3 regions of the Serratia aquatilis genome follow, and region 3 is predicted to be linked to each of the others. Evidence: predicted binding sites of a transcription regulator. Region 3 holds the regulator's gene; each other region holds the start of a gene.

Region 1 (7,855 bases), 250 kb from region 3:
ACTCTACCTGTTTCATGCTTCACTCCTTAAGTTCACCACTGAGGCATCCTGTTTGGCACGGAAGAAACGTTTCTCCCACCACAACATGGCGGCAAAGGCAATGGCCAACATCAGATAGGTTACCAGCAGTCCGCCAATTGGCCCGAAGGTATCTAATAGGTTAATCTTGTCGTAACGGGTGGCAAGAGCAGGCGACAGAGCATCCCAGTAATAAGCCAGCAGCGTAGCACCAATAATGTTACCCAAACCTACCCACCAGTAATGGATCTGTCCTTCAATCGCACGATACATCCAACCGGTTTCGCACCCCCCAGCCAGCACAATACCAAAACCGAACAGCAAGCCACCCAGTACAGCGTTAGGCCCGGCCCACATAATTTTCGGTGATACTCCCAACTGTACATAGCTGAAGATACCGATGGCGCTCACCGCCATACCGAGAATAATCGCTTTAGCCATGTGGGTACGGCCTGTGATCCACAAATCGCGAAACGCGGAGGTGAAACAGATCTGTGCCCGTTCAATCAGCAAACCGAAGCCAATGCCAAATAGCATCGCGACCCCCATTTTAGGGGCATCGAACAGTGTCCACAGCGACCAGGCAATCGCGAGACAAAAGATCACCATTCCCAATCGAAATCGGCTGCGTGCCTGCTTAGGTTTTTGCGTTAATGGCGAGGCTGCGTTAACTTTCTGCAGTTTTACCGGAATGCGGAACATTGGCAGCAGAGTAAATTTGGCACCGAAGTAAGAACCTACCGCAGTAGCCAGCGCAAAAAACCAGGCATGCAGAGAAAATTGTGGAATACCGGTAAAAAAGGCCGCTAGATTACACCCCATAGCTAAACGTGCCCCAAAACCGGCAATAATCCCACCCAGCAATGCCTGTATAATGCGAATACGGTGTTGCGGCATGCGAAGTTTTATATTGTTAGCCCATAGTGCCGCAGCAATACAGCCAGCAAACATGCCGATAATCATGCGCCCATCTATACGCTCCAGCGGTGTCCCCTGCAGGCCAATCACCTTAAAATACCCCCACTGTTCAGGGTGGAAACCAAACCATTGCAATACGTGTCCGCCCCAGCGGGTAAACTCACCCGTCACGGCCCAGAAAGTGCCTGTCATACCGAAATAATAGGTAGAGAGTATCCCTGCGGCGATCACCGCAGGCATAGGTGCCCAAAAGCGCACCAGATATTGAGATTTGAATTGCTGCCAGCTCATGGCATCTCCCGTGCGAAACATCCGAAAAATAAGCCGTCAGATAATACGCCTGTTAACAGGATGTGCTGCGACTTTAGACATAAAAAAACCAGCCCGAAGGCTGGTTGAGGTTGATGACAAAGTCGCCTTCTGACCCGAGATACCCGGGCCTAGCGCACCGAGGGGCGCTCCGACGGCTTACGCCGTTACGACCCCATCGGCACGCTCTCCCTAATAACGGGGTTTGTCAGCAGTCTGAATCAGCCCGAAGGCTGGTTTTAGTATATTAATTAACCCTAAAAGGTTATATCAACAATTATGCATCACCAAAACGACGGCGTGGTGCAGCTGGTGCGGCATCATCACGGCGTGGGGCTGGTTTGGCAGCACGGCGTTCACCGCCATTACCTGCGCCACCTTCACGACGCTCGCTGAAAGAACGACGCGGAGCAGCACCTGCCCCTTCACGGCGTTCACCGTTGAACGGACGTGCACCACCACCACGGCGTTCACCGCCATTACCTGCGCCACCTTCACGACGCTCACGGCGCTCGTTTGGCAGTGCATCACCCAGTAGTTGCATATTCATCGGCTTGTTCAGAATACGGGTACGGGTAAAGTGATTCAGGATCTCGCCCGGCATGCCTTTTGGCAGCTCGATAGTAGAATGAGAAGCAAACAGCTTGATATTACCGATATAGCGGCTGCTGATGTCACCTTCGTTGGCAATTGCACCAACAATATGACGCACTTCCACACCATCATCGCGGCCCACTTCAATCCGGTACAGTTGCATTTCACCCACGTCACGACGCTCGCGACGTGGACGCTCACCTGCACCTTCACGGCTATCTGGACGTGCATCACGACGACGCTCGCCACCACGTTCATCACGATCGTTAAACTCACGGCGTTGACGCGGTTTGAACACAGGATCCGGTGGCAGGATCAGAGGACGTTCGCCCTGAGCCATTTTCAGCAGTGCTGCGGCCAGCGTTTCCATATCCAGCTCTTCTGCCGGTTGCAGTTTAGCAAGTAGTGCACGGTACATGTCCAGATCGCTGCTTTCCAGCTGTTGCTGTACTTTAGCGGCAAACTTGGCCAAGCGACGCTCACCCAACAGTGCTGCATTTGGCAGTTCAACTTCAGGAATAGTCAGCTTCATGGTGCGTTCAATGTTGCGCAGCAGGCGGCGTTCGCGGTTTTCAACGAACAGCAACGCACGGCCAGCACGACCCGCACGACCTGTACGACCAATACGGTGAACGTAAGACTCTGAATCCATTGGGATATCATAGTTTACTACCAGGCTGATACGCTCAACGTCCAGACCACGGGCTGCAACGTCGGTAGCAATCAGAATGTCCAGACGACCATCTTTCAGACGTTCCAGAGTCTGCTCACGCAGGGCCTGGTTCATATCGCCGTTCAGCGCTGCGCTGTTGTAACCGCTGCGCTCCAGCGCTTCAGCTACTTCCAGGGTCGCATTCTTGGTGCGTACGAAAATAATCGCTGCATCAAAATCTTCTGACTCCAGGAAACGCACCAGAGCTTCGTTTTTACGCATCCCCTGCACAGTCCAGTAGCTCTGGCTGATGTCTGGACGAGTAGTGACGCTGGACTGAATACGTACTTCCTGCGGATCTTTCATAAAGCGGCGTGTAATACGACGAATCGCTTCCGGCATGGTTGCAGAGAACAGCGCGGTCTGATGCTCAGCCGGGATCTCCGCCATAATGGTTTCTACATCTTCAATAAAGCCCATGCGCAGCATTTCGTCAGCTTCGTCCAGCACCAGACCTTTCAGGCCGGAGAGATTCAGCGTACCGCGTTTCAGGTGATCCAGCAGACGGCCTGGAGTACCTACTACAATTTGCGGGCCCTGACGCAGAGCACGCAGTTGCACGTCGTAACGTTGGCCACCGTACAGTGCCACTACGTTCACGCCGTGCATGTGTTTGGAGAAATCGGTCATTGCTTCAGCAACCTGAACCGCCAGTTCGCGGGTCGGTGCCAGCACCAGGATTTGTGGTGCCTTAACAGCTGCATCCAGATTGTGCAGCAGGGGCAGCGAGAACGCTGCCGTTTTACCGCTACCTGTCTGAGCCATGCCCAGTACATCGCGGCCGTTCAACAGGTGAGGAATACACTCAGCCTGGATCGGTGATGGTTTTTCGTAGCCCAGATCGGTCAGAGCAGAAATGATCGGAGCAGATAGCCCCAGGTCAGCAAAAGAGGTTTCAAACTCAGTAGTCATGTACACGTGCCTCATTAATAATGGCAGCCAGTCTACATAACTCGTCGAGAAAATTTTCAGTCATTTTCATTGAAAAGTGTGAACCGGCTCAAATTAGATTATAAAACAGACAAAAAAGCCATCGCCCGCCAAGGCGATTACTTTGGTTAAAAAAACCAATGTATATCAGGCTGATAATTGTCCGTCAGCTATTGCTGGTCCGATTCCGATAGGTCGTCTTGTTCTTGGCCTAACAGCGCCAATTCCAACAATGCATAGCGGTGCTCAACAAAGTTATGAACATTGTTAGCCACCGTCAGTTTGAACAGCGCCAAAGCGGTGTTCTTGTCCCCCAGACTTAGGTAATGCTTACCTAAATAGAAGTCAGTTTCACTGAGATGCTCAGCGAGCGAAGTGTTATCCGTTGCATCTGCCTTGAGCCTTTCCATCAGCGTTTTTTCGCTGATTTTGCCCAGGTAGAATTCGACAATATTCCATCCCCATTGCCCTCTGTCCGCTTTTTCGTAACGCTGTTCAAGCGCTGCGACAGCCTTCTTGGGATCGATTTCTCTTTCCGCAAGATAAAGCCATAAAGAACGGAAGGGATCGTTTGGGTCGTCTTGATAAAACGCCTGCAGATCATCCTGCGCCAACGGGAAGCGGCCGCCATAATACAATGCGATGCCCCGGTTTAAACGCGCGTAATTGTAAGTTGGATCAAGCTCTAGTACAGAATCAAACGCTTCATAGGCAGCATCAAAATTGCCTGCCTGCGTTAAGTAAATGCCCAGGTAGTTGAAAACTTCCGGCATATCAGGACGTATCGCTAGCGCTTGTGAAAAATCATTGCGCGCCAGTGCACGTAACCCAAGACTATCATACAGCACACCGCGCTCATATAAAAGCTGCGCGCGCTCTTCGTCCGTCAGTGCCCGGCTGGCAAGTATTTGTTCCATGCGCGCCAGGATCACTTCCTGCTGCAGCGTTGGCTGCAACGGAATAGCCAGAACTTCGTCTTTACGCCAATCATGGTTGCTGCATCCTGCCAGCAATAGTGCTGTCGCAACATAACACCAGCGCAAGAAAGGCTTCATTTCCCACTCCCGAAGACAAACATTGGATGAACGTCCTGTCCTCCGCTTGCTAATACGCGAGTATCCTACTCGCTCGACAAGAACAGCCCCTGCCTGCGCAAGGGGCTGTAAAACTGCTGATACAGTTACTCTGCTTCTGGTACAGGAGCCGCAGCCGCTTCAGGCGCCGTAGCTTCTTTGATGCTGAGGCGCACACGGCCCTGGCGATCCACTTCCAGTACCTTAACCGGTACTTCCTGACCCATTTGCAGATAATCGGTCACTTTCTCAACGCGCTTGTCAGCGATTTGAGAGATGTGTACCAGACCTTCTTTACCGCCGCCGATGGCCACAAAGGCACCGAAATCAACGATACGGGTAACTTTACCCTGATACACGCGGCCAACTTCAATCTCAGCAGTAATCTCTTCGATGCGGCGGATCGCGTATTTCGCTTTCTCACCATCGGTAGCAGCGATTTTCACTGTACCATCATCTTCAATTTCAATTGTAGTCCCTGTTTCTTCGGTCAACGCACGAATCACAGAACCACCCTTACCAATCACATCTTTGATCTTGTCTGGATTGATCTTAATGGTATGAATGCGCGGTGCAAACTCGGAGATATCGCCACGTGGAATGCTGATTGCCTGTTCCATCACGCCCAGAATGTGCAGACGAGCACCTTTGGCTTGGTTCAGAGCTACCTGCATGATTTCGCGGGTGATGCCTTCGATTTTGATATCCATCTGCAGGGCAGTGATACCCTCACGGCTACCGGCCACTTTAAAGTCCATGTCGCCCAGGTGATCTTCATCACCAAGAATATCAGACAGAACCACAAAGTTTTCTTCTTCTTTCACCAGGCCCATTGCGATACCCGCAACCGCTGCCTTGATTGGCACACCCGCATCCATCAGTGCCAAAGAAGCACCACAGACGGAAGCCATTGAAGAAGAACCGTTGGATTCGGTGATTTCAGACACCACACGTACGGTGTACGGGAAATCCTCCGGCTTAGGCATCATAGCCAATACGCCACGTTTTGCCAGACGACCATGACCAATTTCACGGCGCTTAGGTGAACCCACCATGCCGGTTTCACCTACGGAGTACGGAGGGAAGTTATAGTGGAACAGGAAGTTATCGGTCTTCTCGCCCATCAGTTCGTCAATGTTCTGCGCGTCACGTGCGGTACCCAGCGTGGCGGTAACCAGCGCCTGAGTTTCACCACGGGTGAACAAGGCTGAACCGTGAGTACGCGGCAGAACGCCAGTACGAACATCCAGACCACGGATCATGTCTTTCTCACGGCCATCGATGCGAGGTTCGCCGCGAAGTACTCGGCTACGTACCACATTCTTCTCAACGGTACCCAGGATGTCCTGAATTTCACCAGCATCCAGCGTTTCGTCTTGAGCCAGCAGGGTTTCCACTACGCTGTCTTTGATTGCATCAACCTGAGCGTAACGCTCCTGTTTTTCGGTAATGTGGTAAGCATCACCCAGACGGATTTCAGCCAGTTCCGCAACGCGTGCATGCAATGCTTGGTTCACCGGGGCAGGCTGCCAATCCCACTTCGGTTTACCCGCTTCACCAACCAGAGCATTAATGTTTTCGATAACCACTTGCTGTTGTTCATGGCCGAACACCACAGCACCGAGCATCTGATCTTCGCTCAGTACGTCAGCTTCGGATTCCACCATCAGCACAGCACCTGCAGTACCGGCAACCACCAGATCCAGACGACTTTCTTTCAGTTCGTCAGTTGTTGGGTTCAACACATACTGGTTGTTGATGTAACCCACACGCGCAGCACCGATTGGGCCATTGAACGGAATACCGGACAAGCTCAACGCTGCAGAAGCACCGATCATTGCAACAATGTCAGGGTTAACCTGCGGGTTGACGGAAACCACGGTCGCGATCACTTGTACTTCATTCAGGAAGCTGTCTGGGAACAGTGGGCGGATTGGGCGGTCAATCAGGCGCGAAGTCAGGGTTTCGCCTTCGCTCGGGCGGCCTTCACGGCGGAAGAAGCTCCCCGGGATACGGCCAACGGCGTAAGTACGCTCCTGGTAGTTCACGGTGAGTGGGAAGAAACTCTGGCCTGGCTTGGCTTTTTTCTGGCCCACTACGGTAACGAATACTGCGGTATCATCCATGCTCACCATAACAGCAGCAGTGGCTTGACGTGCCATCATACCGGTCTCGATAGTGACGGTATGTTGGCCATATTGGAATTTGCGAATGATCGGTGTCAGCAAAATTTAATCCTTGGTTGGCGGCGCGCAATCGTATTGACGACTCGACACGCCTTTGATTTAACTTGCCTTCTCACTACATCCTCGCGACTAATGACAATCCTTACCGCTCACCGGGATAAGAGCTCTCATTAGCCGCGCGAACCTCTGTAATGGAAGGTCCTCTCTAATACATTAACCTGATTTGCTTATGCTTCCTAGAAGAAAGGGGCCAAATTAGGCCCCTTTCCACTGAAACTCGCTAGATTAACGACGCAGACCCAGACGCTCGATCAGGCTGGTGTAACGCGCTACATCTTTACGCTTCAGGTAGTCCAGCAGCTTACGACGCTGAGAAACCATACGCAGCAGACCACGACGGCTGTGGTGATCTTTTTTGTGTTCTGAGAAGTGGCCTTGCAGATGGTTAATCTGTGCAGTCAACAGGGCAACCTGAACTTCAGAAGAACCGCTGTCGTTAGCATCACGACCGAAATCAGCTACGATTTTAGCTTTAGCTTCAACACTTAGAGACATTGTAATACTCCAGATTATAGATAATAAATACAGGTGCCGATCTCTAATTCAGCAACCCAATGCATAAGCTGCGCCATTCTACTCTTATCCCCACCATCCTTCAAGCTACTGCGGATGGCCTGGCTGGTCGGTCAGTCGAAATATTCGACAACCAGACGGCGCGGAGCAACTCGGCCATCATCGGCAATTTCGCCAATACCGATAAATTTCCGTGCTTCGCCTTCGGTAATACGTACCAGACCAGAAACCGGTGCACTGGCAACCTGCACCGGTTGCCCCTGCTTAACGTAAGCGGCTACCGCTGGTAACAAGTTCACTTCCGGGAAATCTTCAGCGGGACTGTCCATTGGCATCAACAACGGATCGAGCAGAACGCCAGGCGCAATGCCCTCTTCATGAGCCTGCTCCAATAAAGAGTTTAATGCTTCCAGCGTCACCATACGGGCAATCGGGTACTTTGCCACCTGCAGACGACGCAGATAGATCACGTGCGCACCACAGCCCAGTAATTCACCAAGATCGTCGGTAATGGTGCGAATATAGGTGCCTTTCGAGCAGTG
Region 2 (7,855 bases), 950 kb from region 3:
CAATATGAGATGACCAGGCAGTGCCCCCAACATGGCAGGAGCAAACAATCATGCCATTTTCCAACCTATCTGACACCTTGTAGATACACGCTAAAGTGTGACTAGGCTGTGTCCCTTAACTGTCCGTGGTGCCGTCGCAGACCCAAAAGCCCATTATCAACGCGGAGGGCGAAGGGAGATCAATCGATCAAAGCATGACGATAGAGGTGTAACATGTCTGCCAGGCGTTTTACTGGCCCAGTGACGCTGAGCGGCGCGCTGTTTTCTACCAGTTTCTGCTGGTATTCGTTCATCTCTTTCAGCAAACGGTCGTAGTAGTAGGCACGTTTGGTATCGTTCTTCGCGGATACCACACTATCAGCCGTGCTGCGGATCTGTTTATGAAATGCCGAAAGCTCCTCTCTATCCGGGATTTCGGCCATCTGCATCCGCTGGTGGGCAATGATCAGATTGAGCGCCAGCCGGTATTTGGCAATATCGTTCGGGAACATCATCAAAAGTTGATTCAGGCGCTGATATAACGCAGGCAGATGATTTTCCCGGCGGCGAGCGGCTTTGGTAGTCAACGCCGACACGGCACTGCTGACAAGTTGGTTCATCAACGTGCGCCCCGTGCGTTCGCGCGAAGTGTCACGGATCAGGAACAAGACGATCATGGCGACAAAACAACCGATAATTTGGCCAAGGGCGCTATCGATAAAAGAACTTACGTGAAAACTCATCGGGTTACTCAACACGATGATATTGATGGTACTCAACAACGTCCCTAATGAACCCAGACGCCGTTTCTGCACTTCGATACCGATAAAGAATGCCAATATGCCTAGACTCAGGCACAGCAAGAGCATGCTTTGCTGTGTTGCAGGCAGGATAAACATGTAGAACAGCGCGCCGAAAGGAAGCGCCATCAGTACGCCCAACTGGAAGTCTAACGCCGTCATTTTCGGATTCGGTGTGCGCACCGCCAGTGCAGTGACAACGGCAATCATTACCATAAAGCCGCTACCCGAGGTCCAACCGGTCCACAACCAGAACAAACAACCGATGGATGTGGCAACCCAGGCGCGTAGCCCGTTAATCATCGCGTGGTGGCCTTCAGCCGATGGTTTTTTCACCACCACCTCTCCGGCAAGTATCTCGCTTTCAACCGTATTGATACTGCTGTTGGTATGCACCCCTTTTGCCACCAACAGGTAACGCGTTGCTGCGCCTACCCAACTGGTGACCGTATGCAGCGTTTCATCGCTGCGGTTAATAGCCAGAACCTGATGCACCAGCTTCATACGCTGATGGATCTCCGCTGGGTTTTCCGCGGGCACCATCAGCAGTTCGCGGATATTTGCTTTCACTGCATCAGGATGATTGAGCAGAATCAGATAGGTTTCACAAGCATGGGTAATCAGTTCAAGAGAGAGCGTATGCAGCGCCAGCATACGGCTGTTAACTCGCTGCCAACGTGAAGATTCCAGCATCAGATTGCTGCGCATCCCGTTCAGCGCAGTGGTGCTTTTCACCAAATCCCCCCAGACGCGGTCAATATCCTCTTTTTCTGCGTTGCTGATACACATCTGCATCAGTTTGTATTGCTTGACCAGCAATTGATCCACCGCGCGATCGATATCCTGCTTGATTGAACGGGGTGAAAACAGCAAGTCAGCCAAAACCGCACTGACGATACCAAGTACAATCTCACTACAGCGTTCTATAGCGAACTGCGGGGCTGCCAGCAGCGTGTTGGGAGCCGATGCTGAAGTCACAATAATAATCAGTGCCGTATAGCCCGCCAACCCCCAAGCGTAGGAGTTTTCGACCTTAATCAATGAGGAGATCCAGGTACAAATCCCCAACCAGATACAGCAAAGCATTAGCATCACTACCGGCGCGCGTGCACACAAAACAATGATCAGCAAACCGACAAAACAGCCTGCAAATGTACCGAAAATACGCAGCCAACCACGATAACGGATGGCACCTGAAAACGGTTCGCCTCCGGCAGCAAAAGCCGGGCCAGCAACCACAATAGCGGCCGTCAACACCGACCAGCGAGGGGTTTCCAGGTGTAGGTGAAAGCCAACAAACAGCGCAAAGACAAGCGCAAAGCTAAGCTTAAAAGAGAACCTCAGGCGGCTAAAAGTAGGGTTTTTCATCAACCAAACTCACGTAACCGGTGCATTAGTCTGCTAAGCGGCGAGCGGCTGGTTGCGCGATCGCTCTTGCCAGTAATGACCACGGTAGCCGTAGTGCCCGCCGGATAAGGGTTTTGCTGGTCCAACTCGTCCAAAATGATTTTTACTGGTACACGCTGTGCCAGGCGCACCCACTCCAGATTACTGTCGATGGACGCTAATCCCTTGCTGTTAACAGAGCTACTGTTGTTGTTCACCGCGGCGGCGACACTGTCGACAGTACCGCGCATAATGCGGTTGCTGCCAAGGGGAGTGATTTCTGCACGATCTCCTTTGTTCAGGCCGTTAAGCTTGGTTTCTTCCAAATAGGCGATGATATAGAAGGTATTTTTCTTCACTAATGCCACCGCAGTGGCCCCCCGGTTGATAAATTCCCCCGCGTGCACATTCAGGTTGGTCACCCAACCATCAGCGGGTGCACGTACCGTGGTACGTTCAAGATCCAACTTTGCCAAATCACGGACAGCGATCGCTTTCGCCAATTGCTGCTGTACGGTTTGCAGCACGTTACTGGATTGATCAATCTCTTCCTGCGACATTGCCTTTATCCCCAGATGAACACGGCGCCCCGCCTCCCGCTGTTTCTCTGCTGTCAACGCCTGATAATAAGCCACATCGGCGTTAGCCTGTGCCAACGCCTGTTGATAACGTGTCGGGTCGATTACAAACAGAACCTGGCCTTGTTTCACTAGTTGGTTGTCCGTGACCGGTACCTCCGTCAGCAAACCGCTGACATCAGGGGCAATAGCGACAATATCGGCGCTAAATTTGGCATCACGCGTCCACGGCGACTCGGTGTAAAACACCCAGGCCTTGAACACGGCCATCGCCGCCAGCAAGATCAGGATCAAGGTGATCGCAATTCGGGTTATTTTCAATGAAAAAGTTTTCACAGCGACCTCAGAAAAAAAGAGATGAAACCAGATAAAACAAACAGCAATACAGCGCAGTATTGAATAACGCCGGATGCCAGACAAAATCGTAAATGCCGGTGGGTTGTAGCAGGCGACGTAAGATGAAAAACAGTACCAGCGACACCAAAAGCACAAAAAAAACCGGAGGGAACGACAGTCCGAAGATGACCATGACCGGAAGCAAACTCATCACTTTTTCCTTAATTGTTTACTGCACCGGGACCGTGCACTGCTCGTATCACATTCTATTTACATTATAACCAGCAGACGCCAAACACTGTCACCCAGATAAGGCTATGCACTTTAATAGACCATGGTGCTATGACAACCTCAAAAAACCGTTATCGGGCGGAGGTTGCAAGAGCAAGGGTGGGCAACCTATTGTCCAGGCCATGAACCTGAAAAAGAGGTAAACTCAGAACATATTTCCGTGGAAGGGAATGTATGGATTACCAGCGGGGTGCTCGAACCACGGCAGTATCCGTGACATCATTACCCCCAAAGCGTTTATACTCGTCATACTTCAAGTTGCCTGGGTGTTGGCTGCACCCGTTCGCACCAGTCACATAGTGGGCTATGCTCCTGGCGACGCTCGGTCTTGCCGCCTACATGCAACTCGAATTATTTAGAGTATAGAACACCTTATTCTCCAACTGATTCCGAGTAGCAACCAGGCACAGCCCATAACACTGCGGCTAGAAAGGCGAAGGATACGCCCGACCGCATTATATTAGCCTGCTTACTATATCTCATCTACAATTTGTGATCTAAATCACTTTTAAGCCAGAGTGAACAATGGAAAGACTAAAGCGTATGTCGGTGTTTGCCAAAGTAGTCGAGTGCGGTTCATTCACTGCAGCGGCACGCCGGCTCGACATGAGCGTTTCCTCCATCAGTCAGACCGTATCTAAACTGGAAAATGATCTGCAGATGAAGTTGCTTAACCGCAGCACACGCAGTATTGGCCTGACTGAAGCAGGTAAAATCTATTACCAGGGCTGTAGGCGCATGCTGCAGGAGGTAACAGAAGTCCATGAACAGCTTTATGCCCTGAACAACACGCCAATCGGAACGTTGCGAATCGGCAGTTCTTCCACCATGGCGCAGAACGTGTTATCGACAATGGCTGTTGAAATGCTGCAAGAATATCCTGGTTTGACAGTGAATCTGGTGACCGGCATTCCAGCTCCCGATCTGATAGCCGACGGGTTGGATCTGGTGATCCGCACCGGAACATTGCAGGATTCCAGCCTGTTCTCCAAACGATTGGGTTCGATGCCGATGGTGGTTTGTGCCGCCAAGAGCTACCTTACTCTGCACGGTACGCCGCAGAAACCCAGTGATATGGGGAATTTTTCCTGGCTAGAGTACAGCGTAAGACCGGACAGCGAGTTTGAATTGATGGCACCAGAAGGGATCAGCACGCGAATTTCCCCACAGGGGCGCTTTGTAACCAATGATTCGCAGACCATGATCCGCTGGCTGAAGGCAGGAGCCGGAATTGCCTATGCACCGTTGATGTGGGTGATTGAAGAAATCAAACGCGGAGAAATCGAGATCCTGTTCGCAGGTTACTACTCTGAACCCCGCCCGATCTACGCCCTTTACACCAAAAAGGATAAACTGCCGCTGAAGGTTCAGGTGTGTATCAACTATCTGACAGATTACTTCAAACGCGTGGCGGAGGTTTATCAGGGTTACCGTTAATTCCTCTCATCCTGACGCCAACGCAGAGAGCAACTCTTTTTGGTTACAAGCAATAAGGTTTATCCGCTTAGTAATATAGCTTTTCAATATATAAAAATTGTTTTTTCGCTACTATATACGCATAAACGAAGACTTTTACCTTCATAAAACATATGTTATCAACTATTTTGTTCTTTCCCTCATCAATAGCGCAGTTATGCTGATAAAATTTTAATATTTAAACGTAAAAACTATCGCAGATAATATTTTAAGAATATCCAGCCAACCTAACCCCAGCCCCCGTTCTGATGGGATTTGACTGTGCTTGCTTCTACCCCTGCGGGTGTGATTTATTAATCAGTCGAGAAAAATGGCGCTGGCTCGTCAAATTGAAATCACCCTCATCAATAATAAAACCTCAGCACAACATTAAATGACAGGAATCACCATGGAAAGAATTCCCCGCTCGCACGTGGTTTATGCCATGTCGCGTGATAATGCCCCTGTGGCAAGTATTGCCAGCGGCAGCGACGTTTGTTTTGAAACCTGCGATTGTTTTGAAGATCAGATCGCTTCTGAACAGGCCGAGTTTACTGCTTTGGATTGGAACCGAATCAATCCGGCAACCGGGCCTGTTTACGTTAAGGATGCCATGCCTGGCGATGTTTTACGGGTAGAAATCAAGCGTATTACAGCGCGCAGCAATCAGGCGGTTATGGTTACCGCACCGGGTCTTGGCGTGATCGGTGATGAACTGCAACAACCGCAGATCCGTACCGTACCCCTGGAAGAGGGCTTTGCATTGCTGCCAGGTGGCGTTCGCTGGCCATTAAAACCGATGATTGGCGTTATTGGCGTTGCACCCGCCGGGATACCGGTGCCATGCGGCACACCAGATGCCCACGGCGGCAATATGGATTGCAAAATCATCACCGAAGGTTGCACGCTCTGGCTTCCGGTTAACGTTCCCGGGGCGTTGTTTGCCCTCGGCGATCTGCATGCCGCAATGGGCGATGGCGAAGTCTCGGTCTGCGGGCTAGAGATCCCTGGCGAAGTGGTAGTGAATTTGAGCGTGGTAAAAAACCGCGCACTGCCTACCCCAATGATGAGCACCGCAGACGCACTGTATACGCTGGCCTCGGCCAAAACGCTGGATGAAGCAGCTCAACTGGCCACACGCAATATGGCGCACTTTATCACCGATTACAGCCATATTTCGCTGGCCGACGCCATCAACCTGATGAGCATCACTGGCGATCTGCAAATCTGCCAGGTAGTCGATCCGCTGAAAACCTGCCGCTTCGCGCTACCACGTAGCGTTGCTGCACAGCTAAATATTCAGTTGGACTAGGGGCCAAAACATGTCTGTAGAACAATTTGGCTATAAGCAGGAACTGCACCGCACCCTGACTCTGAAAGATCTGGTGATTTACGGCATGATCTTCATGGTGCCCATTGCTCCCTTTGGCGTATTTGGCTACGTGTGGGAAGGAGCCCAAGGCATGGTGGCGCTGGCTTACCTGATTGGTATGGTAGCAATGTTCTTTACCGCCATGAGCTACTGGTCAATGTCACGGGCTTTTCCGGTATCCGGTTCAGTCTATGCCTATGCACAGCGTGGTATTCATGAAACCGTCGGTTTCTTTGCCGGTTGGTTAATCCTGCTGGATTATATACTGGTGCCTTCGTTACTGTATATCGTCAGCGCTGCAGCGCTGGGCCCGATCCTGCCAGACGTTCCTGCCTGGGTGTGGATCGTGACGTTTATCGTGATCAACAGTGCGATCAACCTGATCGGTATTCAGTTCACCGCCAAGGCCAACCGCTATATTCTGGTCGCAGAGATCGTGATCCTGACCATCTTTGTGGTGATGGGTTTGATTGCCCTGTATTCCGGTGAAGGCTCAGGTGGCCTGACGCTGAACCCACTGTATAACGCCGAGAAATTTAGTCTGCCTTTGGTAATGGGGGCCGTCTCTATTGCCGTGCTGTCTTTCCTGGGCTTTGATGGGATTTCAACGCTTTCTGAAGAGAGTAAAGGTGGGGTCGATGCAATAGGGAAAGCTTCGCTCTATGCATTACTGTTGGTAGGGACGCTGTTTATTCTGCAAACCTGGATCGCCGCCGATCTTGCGGCAGGTAAAAACTTTACTAATCTGGACACCGCATTCTATGACACCGCAAATCTGGCGGGCGGAACCTGGTTGAAGCAAGTCACCATCTGGGCTACTGCACTCTCATGGGGGATCGCCAATGCGTTAGTGGCTCAGGCAGCTATCTCGCGTATTCTTTTCGCCATGGGGCGCGACCGTCAATTGCCGAAGATCCTGGCCAAGGTGCATCCGCGCTTTAAGACTCCCTATGTCAGCACGCTGCTGGTTGCGGTGATCTCACTCGGCTCTGGGCTCTATTTCAACGGCAGCATCGATAACCTGAGCCGTTTAGTGAATTTCGGCGCGTTGATGGGCTTCCTAATCCTGCATCTGTCCGTGATTAATCACTATATCATTCGCCAGAAATCCACCGCCTGGGTACAGCACCTGCTGTTCCCACTGGTTGGTCTGGCGATTATCGGTTTCGTACTGTACGAGATGGATATCGAAGCTAAAATCCTCGGCCTCAGTTGGCTGGCGGTGGGTATCGTGTATTACTTTGTCCTGCGCGTTGTTCTGAAGAGAAAACCGGTGCTGGAACTGGAAGGTTAAATCCTAGTTATCTGCCCTTTGGCAACCCGGGGCAGATAAGCGAGGGCATTGAGGACGCCCTGAGTGAGAACGCTCAGGGCTTTTAGACGTGAATTATGCGGTGCCGCCGACGGTTAACGAATCCAGCTTCAGCGTTGGCTGGCCGACCCCCACAGGCAGGCTTTGACCTTCTTTACCACACACCCCCACCCCTTTATCAAGAGCCAGATCGTTACCAACCATGGAGATTTGCTGCATCGCCTCGATGCCGGAACCGATCAATGTGGCCCCTTTCACCGGTTTGGTGATACGTCCATTTTCAATAAGGTAGGCTTCAGAAGTGGAGAACACGAACTTGCCGGAAGTGATATCAACCTGACCACCA
Region 3 (7,855 bases):
AGCAAGGGTAGCCAGAGTGGCCAATACCGGAAAGGAAACGGAACGTCACCAGCAGCCCCAGGCCGAACCCCAGAATGCCGAAGCACAGCGCAAACCCGCCAAGCAGCAGTAGCGAACTGCACAGGACTTTCTTGAAGCCAAAACGGTCATTAAGCCAGCCTGCCGGTATCTGGAACAATGAGTAGGCCAGGAAGAACATCCCGGTAATGTATCCCAGTTGCTCAGCCTGCAGATTGAACTCACGTTCAATAGGTAACAGTGCAAAACCCATTACGGTTTTATCGATGTAAACCACGACATAACCCACAAACAGCAAAAAAATCATTAGTGAACGACTTTTCATCGCTGGTATTCCTTTAAGTTATCACTAAGACCTCCCCCATCCTGGCGGGCTTGTTTTGATAGTGTGATCCAGGTCACTTTATAACCTTAAATAACAATCACTTATATCAATACCTTAGAAACTATAGGCTTTTACCATGTTGCATAAGATACAATTTTTTAAGTAGTGATAGCTTTTGCTGATAGGGGCAGGAATGGGGTATTTACCAAAATTACAGCAACTTAAAGTGTTCCAACAGGTGATCCGTAGCGGCAGCATTCGCGGCGCGGCGCGTGCCCTGGGGCAGTCCCAGCCAGCGGTAAGCCGCACTATTCGCGAATTGGAACAAGTGCTGGAAACCCAGTTGATCATTCGTAGTAGCCAGGGGATGACGCTGACCGAAACGGGCCGGGCGTTCGCTCTGCGAATGCAGCTGATTCTGGAAGAACTACAGCGTGCCACCGATGAGATCCAGCAGTTGAACCAGCATTCGCAGGGCAGCGTTGCGGTGGGATGTTCTTCTTTACTGGCTCTAACGGTACTCCCTGAGTTGGTAGAAGAGTTCAAACAGCCATTTCCACAGGCCAATCTGCTGATCCGTGAAGCCCAGATGTCGACCCTACTACCAGCATTACGTGAGGGGCGCCTGGATTTTGCCGTCGGCACCGTTAGTCCGGAACTACCTTTAGAAGATTTGGTGCGCGAGCCGCTGTTCAACGCCCCTTTCTGTATTATTGCCCGCCAAGGGCACCCGCTGGCACAGGCGAAATCACTGGACGAGCTCCGCGAGGCAAAACTGGTATTACCGGAAACCGACATGGGGTATTACCAGCAGCTACAGTCGGTGCTCGGCACCTTCTACCAGCAGCTGCCCCACACGCCCATCCGTTCTGATTCGGTAGCATATGGACTGAGTATGGTACTGGAGGCTGGCTATCTGACTATCGTGGCACGAGCGATGGCGACGCCGCTTTATTTGCAGCATAAGCTGGTGGCATTGCCTATCGACTGTCTGCCGCAGGCACAGTATTGCGTGCTGTACTCGCAAAAATCGCCGCTAACCATCACGGCGCGGCGCTTTCTTGATTTATTGCGCACATACTGCCAGCGTTACCGTTGGTAGGCTCAGGCAATCTCGCGGATTTCAAAGCTATGGGTGACGCTGGCGGCTTTATTCAGCATCAGCGCAACGGAGCAATATTTCTCTGCGGAAAGGTTTACCGCTCGTTCCACGATCTTATCGGTCAGCCCTTTACCCGCGACAATAAAGTGCAGGTTGATATGGGTAAACAGGCGAGGGGCTTCTTCTCGGCGTTCTGATGTCAGTTTTACTTCACAATCAACGATATCGTTACGCCCTTTTTGCAAAATTGACACCACATCGATAGCACTGCAGCCACCCACAGACATCAGTACCATTTCCATCGGACTTGGCGCTTTCTCCCCCGCGTTACCATCCATCAATACCTGGTGACCAGAAGCGGACTCACCCATAAATGTCAGCCCTTCTACCCACTTGACTCTTGCCTGCATTTTGTACTCTCCGGTTTATTTCTGAAAAACAAAGTACGCTTTCGCATAGAAACTGGCAACGGAACCTGATGCTAATCATGCTGAAGCGAGACAACACAAGACACTCGCCTCACTCTGTGCTACAAACAAAGCCGCAATAACTCTTTCCAGGTCACCGATTTCAGGGAAATGTCCAAGGAAAGGCCCCTATATTGGCATGTTAACAGAATGTAGCTTGCAGCACTCCACGCAAGTCAATATGCTAGAACATAAGCGTATTTCTATAACACGCCTCAAAACCTGTTGATAGCCACTAATAATAAACCAGGCTAGAAGCACGTTTTACAGGGAACTCTGACCCCTGTGATACAAGGCAGCGATTACAACAGAGGATAACAGCGAATGGTTCTCGGCAAACCGCAAACAGACCCGACTCTTGAATGGTTCCTGTCTCATTGCCATATCCACAAATATCCATCGAAGAGTACGCTGATTCACCAAGGTGAAAAAGCCGAAACGCTTTACTACATCGTAAAAGGTTCCGTCGCGGTGCTGATTAAGGATGAAGAAGGCAAAGAGATGATCCTGTCCTACCTTAACCAGGGGGATTTCATCGGCGAGCTCGGATTATTTGAAGAAGGCCAGGAGCGAAGCGCCTGGGTGAGAGCAAAAACAGCCTGTGAAGTGGCTGAAATTTCCTACAAGAAATTCCGCCAACTGATCCAGGTGAACCCGGATATTCTGATGCGCCTGTCCGCACAGATGGCAAACCGTCTACAAGTCACTTCAGAGAAAGTGGGTAACCTCGCCTTCCTTGACGTTACTGGCCGCATCGCACAGACCTTGCTGAATCTGGCAAAACAACCTGATGCCATGACCCACCCTGATGGTATGCAGATCAAAATTACCCGCCAGGAAATTGGCCAAATCGTCGGTTGCTCGCGTGAAACCGTCGGTCGTATTCTGAAAATGCTCGAAGACCAAAACCTGATTTCCGCTCACGGCAAAACTATTGTCGTATACGGTACACGTTAATCCTTGAAAACACGGCGCTACAAGGCGCCGTGTCTTTAGCTGCTGAATAGCAAACCATGTGGCGTCGCCTGATCTACCACCCTGAAGTCAATTACGCACTGCGACAAACACTGGTGCTTTGCCTACCCGTGGTTTTTGGATTGCTGATTAGCAACCTGCAGTTAGGGTTACTGTTCTCGCTGGTTCCCGCCTGTTGCAATATTGCTGGGCTAGATACCCCCCACAAACGCTTCTTCAAACGTCTGATCGTTGGTGGTTCGTTGTTCGCCCTCAGCAGTATTTTGCTGCAGCAGGCGCTGCTGTGGCATATTCCGTTGCCTTTACTGATGCTGGGAATGGCATTGTTACTCGGTGTCAGCGGTGAAATCAGCCCACTGCACGCGCGTCTGTTGCCCGCCGCCCTTGTCGCCGCCATCTTCTCACTCAGTATGGCGGGCAGTGTACCCATATGGCATACCCCCTTGCTGTATATCGTAGGCACGGCGTGGTACGGGTTGTTCACCTGGTTCTGGTTCAAGCTGTGGAAAGAGCAGCCGATGCGTGAATCCCTCAGCCAACTCTATATCCAGTTGGCCGACTATCTAGAAGCCAAATACTCACTGCTGACTCAGCACACCGATCCGGAAACCGCTCTACCGCCTTTATTGAAACGCCAACAACAGGTGATGGATCTGATCAGCCTGTTATACCAGCAACTCAACTTCCTGCCCCATGCCAGTAATGTCGAGCAAAAGCGTTTGCAGCGCAGATTCCAGGTCGCGCTCGATCTGCAGGAACACATTACCGTCAGCCTGCACCAGCCGGAAGAGGTACAAAAACTGGTTGAGCAAAGTCAGGCCGAAGCGATTATCCGCCGCAATGCGCAAGTTATCGCAGCGCGCCTGCGCGAAGTGGCTGGCGACATTCTTTATCATCGACGTTCCAAACGCTTTGGTATGAAGAACGAGCTGGCTGCATTGGAAAAAGTCGCCACACAACATGCTGATAAGCCGGTCGGGCAATTCTGCTATTACCACTTCAGCCGCATCGCACGCCTGCTGCGCACTCAGCGCCCACTTTATCGCCGTGACCTGATGGTCAATCAGTCGCGGTTACCGTTCTGGCCTGCGGTGGTGAGTTATCTTTCACCCAAATCCAACGCCTTGCGAAATGCGACCCGGCTGGGGGTGATACTCGCCGTCGGCAGCAGCCTGGGGATGATTTTCAATCTGCCAAAACCCTATTGGATCTTACTGACCATCATGCTGGTCAGCCAGAACGGCTACAACGCCACGCGGGTGAGGATCCAACACCGTGCGCTTGGCACGGTGGCCGGGTTAGTGATTGCAGCAGGGTTGTTACAGTTACAACTGCCGGAGACGGTGACGCTGTGTATCATGCTGGTAGTCACCCTCGTGGCTTATCTGGTTCTACGTAAAAACTACGGGCTGGCGGTGATCGGTTTCACCATTACCGCAGTCTACACGTTGCAAATTTTAGCCCTCAACGGCACTCATTTCCTGGTGCCTCGGCTGATAGATACGCTCATCGGCTGCGTGCTGGTATTTGGCGGTACAATCTGGCTGTGGCCGCAATGGCAGAGTGGGTTGCTGCGTAAAAATGCGCATCAGGCGTTGGAGCATGACCAAACGGCGTTACGCTTGTTACTAGAGGAACCGGATGCCGCCCAATTGGCCTATGCACGAATGTCGGTTAATCAAGCGCATAACACCCTGTTTACCTCTCTCAATCAGGCGATGCAGGAGCCGGGGTTCAAATCAGATTATCTGGCAGATATGCGGTTATGGATCACCCACAACCAGTTTATTGTCGAACATCTGAATGCGATGACCATTCTGGCACGCGAGCACTATATGCTGACGCCAAAGCTGGCTGAGGAATATCTGCAAAGTTGTGAGATTGCGCTACAAAGTTGCCAGCAGCGCTTGGAGTATGACGGCCCGAACACCAGTAGCAGCATCATGCAGTTGCCAGATTTGCACCCAGATATGCCAATAACCGAAATGGAGCGCCACTTGCGGCGCATACTTTCACACCTGGGCGTGATGCATACCATTTCGTCACTGGCCTGGCGCCAACGCCCACACCATGGGATTTGGTTAAAACGCAGACTACGTGACGGCTGACATATACCTGCCGATTTTCAATATAGTAGAGGCCACACCTGATATTCAGCCTCCACAGAGACACTAGGCTGTGCCCCTTAACTGGACGCGAGCGCCGCTGGCGGTCATTTGTACGCAGAGCAAGGCGTGAGCCGTGAGGTTTGGTGGACCAAATAAGCGGCGAATAACGCAGCAATGCTTACAAATGGCCCCAACCCTGCGGGTCGCGCCCCAAAAGCCCATCCTCTGCGTTGTCGGGCTTGAACAGAGGGCCACTCTACTCTGCGCCCTCCGCCTTGATAATGGGCTTTTGGGTCTGCGACGGCACCACGGACAGTTAAGGGATACAGCCTAGGCGTTAATCACATCCTGCACAGCCAACTCAAACAGAGCCATGCCTTCTTCGATATCTTCCAGCTCCACCACCAACGAAGGAGCGAAGCGGATCACGTCTGGCCCGGCATTGAGGATCATCAAGCCACGCGCGGCAGCGGCGGTCAGGAAATCACGAGCCTTACCGCGATATTCGGCTTTCAGCTCTGCGCCGATCAACAACCCCAAGCCACGAATATCACTGAAAACACCGTACTTTCTGTCTATTTTCTGCAGAGCCTGCACAAATACCCCGTGCCGATGCTCAATGCCGTTTAACACTTCCGGCGTATTGATAACATCAAGTGCCGCCTCAGCCACCGCACACGCCAGCGGGTTTCCACCATAGGTAGTGCCATGAGTACCCACCTGCATCACAGAAGCAATCTCTTCGGTAGTCAGCATCGCACTCACCGGGAAACCACCGCCTAACGCTTTTGCTGTGGTCAGAATGTCTGGCGTAACGCCTAAGTGCATATAGGTAAACAGCTTACCACTACGGCCCATACCGCTTTGTACTTCATCGAACACCAGCAGAGCCTGGTATTGGTTACACAGTTCACGCACACCTTTGAGGAACGCCATCTCCGCGACGGTGATCCCTCCTTCCCCCTGGATCGGTTCCATCACCACCGCACAAGTGTGATCGTCCATCACCGCTTTGACCGCAGCGAGATCGTTAAAGGGAACATGCACAATATCAGCGGGTTTCGGCCCAAAACCATCAGAGTATTTCGGCTGGCCACCCACTGAAACGGTAAACAGGGTACGGCCATGGAAAGCGTTATGAAACGCAATGATTTTTGTTTTGTAAGGGCTGTGACGGGTTACAGCATAATGGCGTGCCAGCTTGAATGCAGCTTCATTAGCTTCTGCCCCCGAGTTGGCAAAAAACACCCGGTCGGCAAAGGTGGCAGCGATCAGTTTGCTGGCCAAACGCAGCGCAGGCTCATTGGTGAACACATTACTGGTGTGCCACAGGGTTTCGCCTTGCTGCTTTAATGCGGCCACCAGCGCAGGATGGCAGTGCCCAAGCGCCGTCACTGCGATACCGCCAGAGAAGTCGATATACTCTCTCCCCTGCTGATCCCATACACGGCTGCCCTTGCCTTTCACCGGTACAAACTGAGCGGGTGCATAGACAGGCAGAATAACCTGATCGAAGGTGCTTCGGTTTACAGACAGTTTCTCGGACATCAGCGCTCCAGGCGAATAGACACTAAGTGAAAATATAATCACAAAATATGCATAAAAAACCAATAAAGAGCAAACCCAAATCTCTTTCAGCAGCGAAAAAATCCTAACCGACTAACTTTTAAGGAAATTATCCAGCAGTTGATGCCCTTGCTCGCTGAGGATACTTTCAGGATGGAATTGAACCCCCTCCAGTGCCAACGTTCGGTGGCGAATGCCCATGATTTCATCCTGCTCATTATCACGCAGGCTCCAGGCCGTAACCTCAAAACAGTCAGGCAAGGTGGCGGCATCGAGCACTAGTGAGTGGTAACGCGTCACTGTCAGTGGGTTATTCAGGCCGGTAAATACCCCTTGGTTGCTATGGTGGATACAGGAAGTCTTACCGTGCATCACCTGGCGTGCGCGAACGACATCGGCACCAAACGCCTGCCCTAAAGCCTGATGCCCAAGACAGACGCCGAGTATCGGCAGCTTGCCTGCAAAATGACCAATAGCCTCCAGTGAGATCCCCGCTTCGTTTGGGGTACAAGGTCCGGGTGAGATCACTAAATGCTGCGGAGCCAGCCTTTCAATATCGGCCAGTTGCAATTCATCATTGCGCTTCACCAACACCTCGGCCCCCAATTCGCAAAAATACTGGTACAGGTTGTAGGTGAAGGAGTCGTAGTTATCGATCAGCAGTAGCATGGTAAACTTATCCTACTGACCAATGGATAATTCTTGGATACAACCTGTTCTGGGTGTCGGTAGGCCATTGTTTGACTCAGCTCACATAGAGAATGGGCGTATTCTTTCATAGACCGAGGCATTGTCAAACCAGCCGCTTTTCGGGTAGCCCATTAGCCACGCAGTCCCAGCTCTTCTTTCAGCGATTTGAGATAACGGCGGCTAACTGGCACCGGTTCGCCGACAGGCATAATCATTTCTGCTGAGCCACTTTCATCAAAACGGATCTCCTTCACCAGCTCAAGGTTGACCAGGTACTGCCGATGGCAGCGCACCAGCGGTGTGCGGTTTTCCAACGTACGCAAGGTAAGTTCAGTAAAACACTCCATGCCATCATTACGGACCACATACACGCCGGTCGAGCGGGATCGGATGGCGATCACCTCATCAAAGCGCAACAGATAGATGCGGCTATGGCCGGTACAGGGGATATATTTCAGATAGCCTGCGCTCTCCTCCAACGCGGCAATATTTTGCGGCGTGCGGCTTTGACGCAAACGCTGCAGCGTTTTATTCAGCCGATTTGGTTCTGCCGGTTTCAGCAAGTAATCGAACGCATGTTCTTCAAAAGCCTGTACGGCGTACT

The links. Region 3 encodes CRP, which controls carbon source genes, mostly activating them, when cyclic AMP is high. Its sites were predicted from a motif close to ATGTGANNNNNNTCACAT; they were not measured.
Region 1: a site for CRP is predicted at 3,540-3,557, ahead of yrbN (protein YrbN). Genes of this name have one in related genera too.
Region 2: a site for CRP is predicted at 3,861-3,878, ahead of aaeR (HTH-type transcriptional activator AaeR). Genes of this name have one in related genera too.

Annotation. Positions count from the first base shown of each region.
Region 1 covers NZ_CP173186.1:4,750,101-4,757,955, forward strand. Annotated here, with positions in the region: gene yedF (sulfurtransferase-like selenium metabolism protein YedF) at 1-16, opposite strand, end outside; gene yedE (selenium metabolism membrane protein YedE/FdhT) at 13-1,227, opposite strand; gene SAQUA_RS21495 (DEAD/DEAH family ATP-dependent RNA helicase) at 1,523-3,463, opposite strand; gene yrbN (protein YrbN) at 3,453-3,533, opposite strand; gene nlpI (lipoprotein NlpI) at 3,652-4,536, opposite strand; gene pnp (polyribonucleotide nucleotidyltransferase) at 4,662-6,782, opposite strand; gene rpsO (30S ribosomal protein S15) at 7,026-7,295, opposite strand; gene truB (tRNA pseudouridine(55) synthase TruB) at 7,427-7,855, opposite strand, start outside.
Region 2 covers NZ_CP173186.1:529,354-537,208, reverse strand. Annotated here, with positions in the region: gene aaeB (p-hydroxybenzoic acid efflux pump subunit AaeB) at 180-2,147, opposite strand; gene aaeA (p-hydroxybenzoic acid efflux pump subunit AaeA) at 2,147-3,079, opposite strand; gene aaeX (p-hydroxybenzoic acid efflux pump operon protein AaeX) at 3,087-3,290, opposite strand; gene aaeR (HTH-type transcriptional activator AaeR) at 3,896-4,807, shown strand; gene SAQUA_RS02370 (acetamidase/formamidase family protein) at 5,235-6,137, shown strand; gene SAQUA_RS02365 (APC family permease) at 6,148-7,491, shown strand; gene tldD (metalloprotease TldD) at 7,585-7,855, opposite strand, start outside.
Region 3 covers NZ_CP173186.1:4,999,030-5,006,884, forward strand. Annotated here, with positions in the region: gene SAQUA_RS22805 (MFS transporter) at 1-343, opposite strand, end outside; gene SAQUA_RS22810 (LysR substrate-binding domain-containing protein) at 537-1,445, shown strand; gene SAQUA_RS22815 (OsmC family protein) at 1,448-1,855, opposite strand; gene crp (cAMP-activated global transcriptional regulator CRP) at 2,237-2,869, shown strand; gene SAQUA_RS22825 (YccS/YhfK family putative transporter) at 2,926-4,995, shown strand; gene SAQUA_RS22830 (aspartate aminotransferase family protein) at 5,326-6,543, opposite strand; gene SAQUA_RS22835 (aminodeoxychorismate synthase component II) at 6,655-7,230, opposite strand; gene btsR (two-component system response regulator BtsR) at 7,383-7,855, opposite strand, start outside.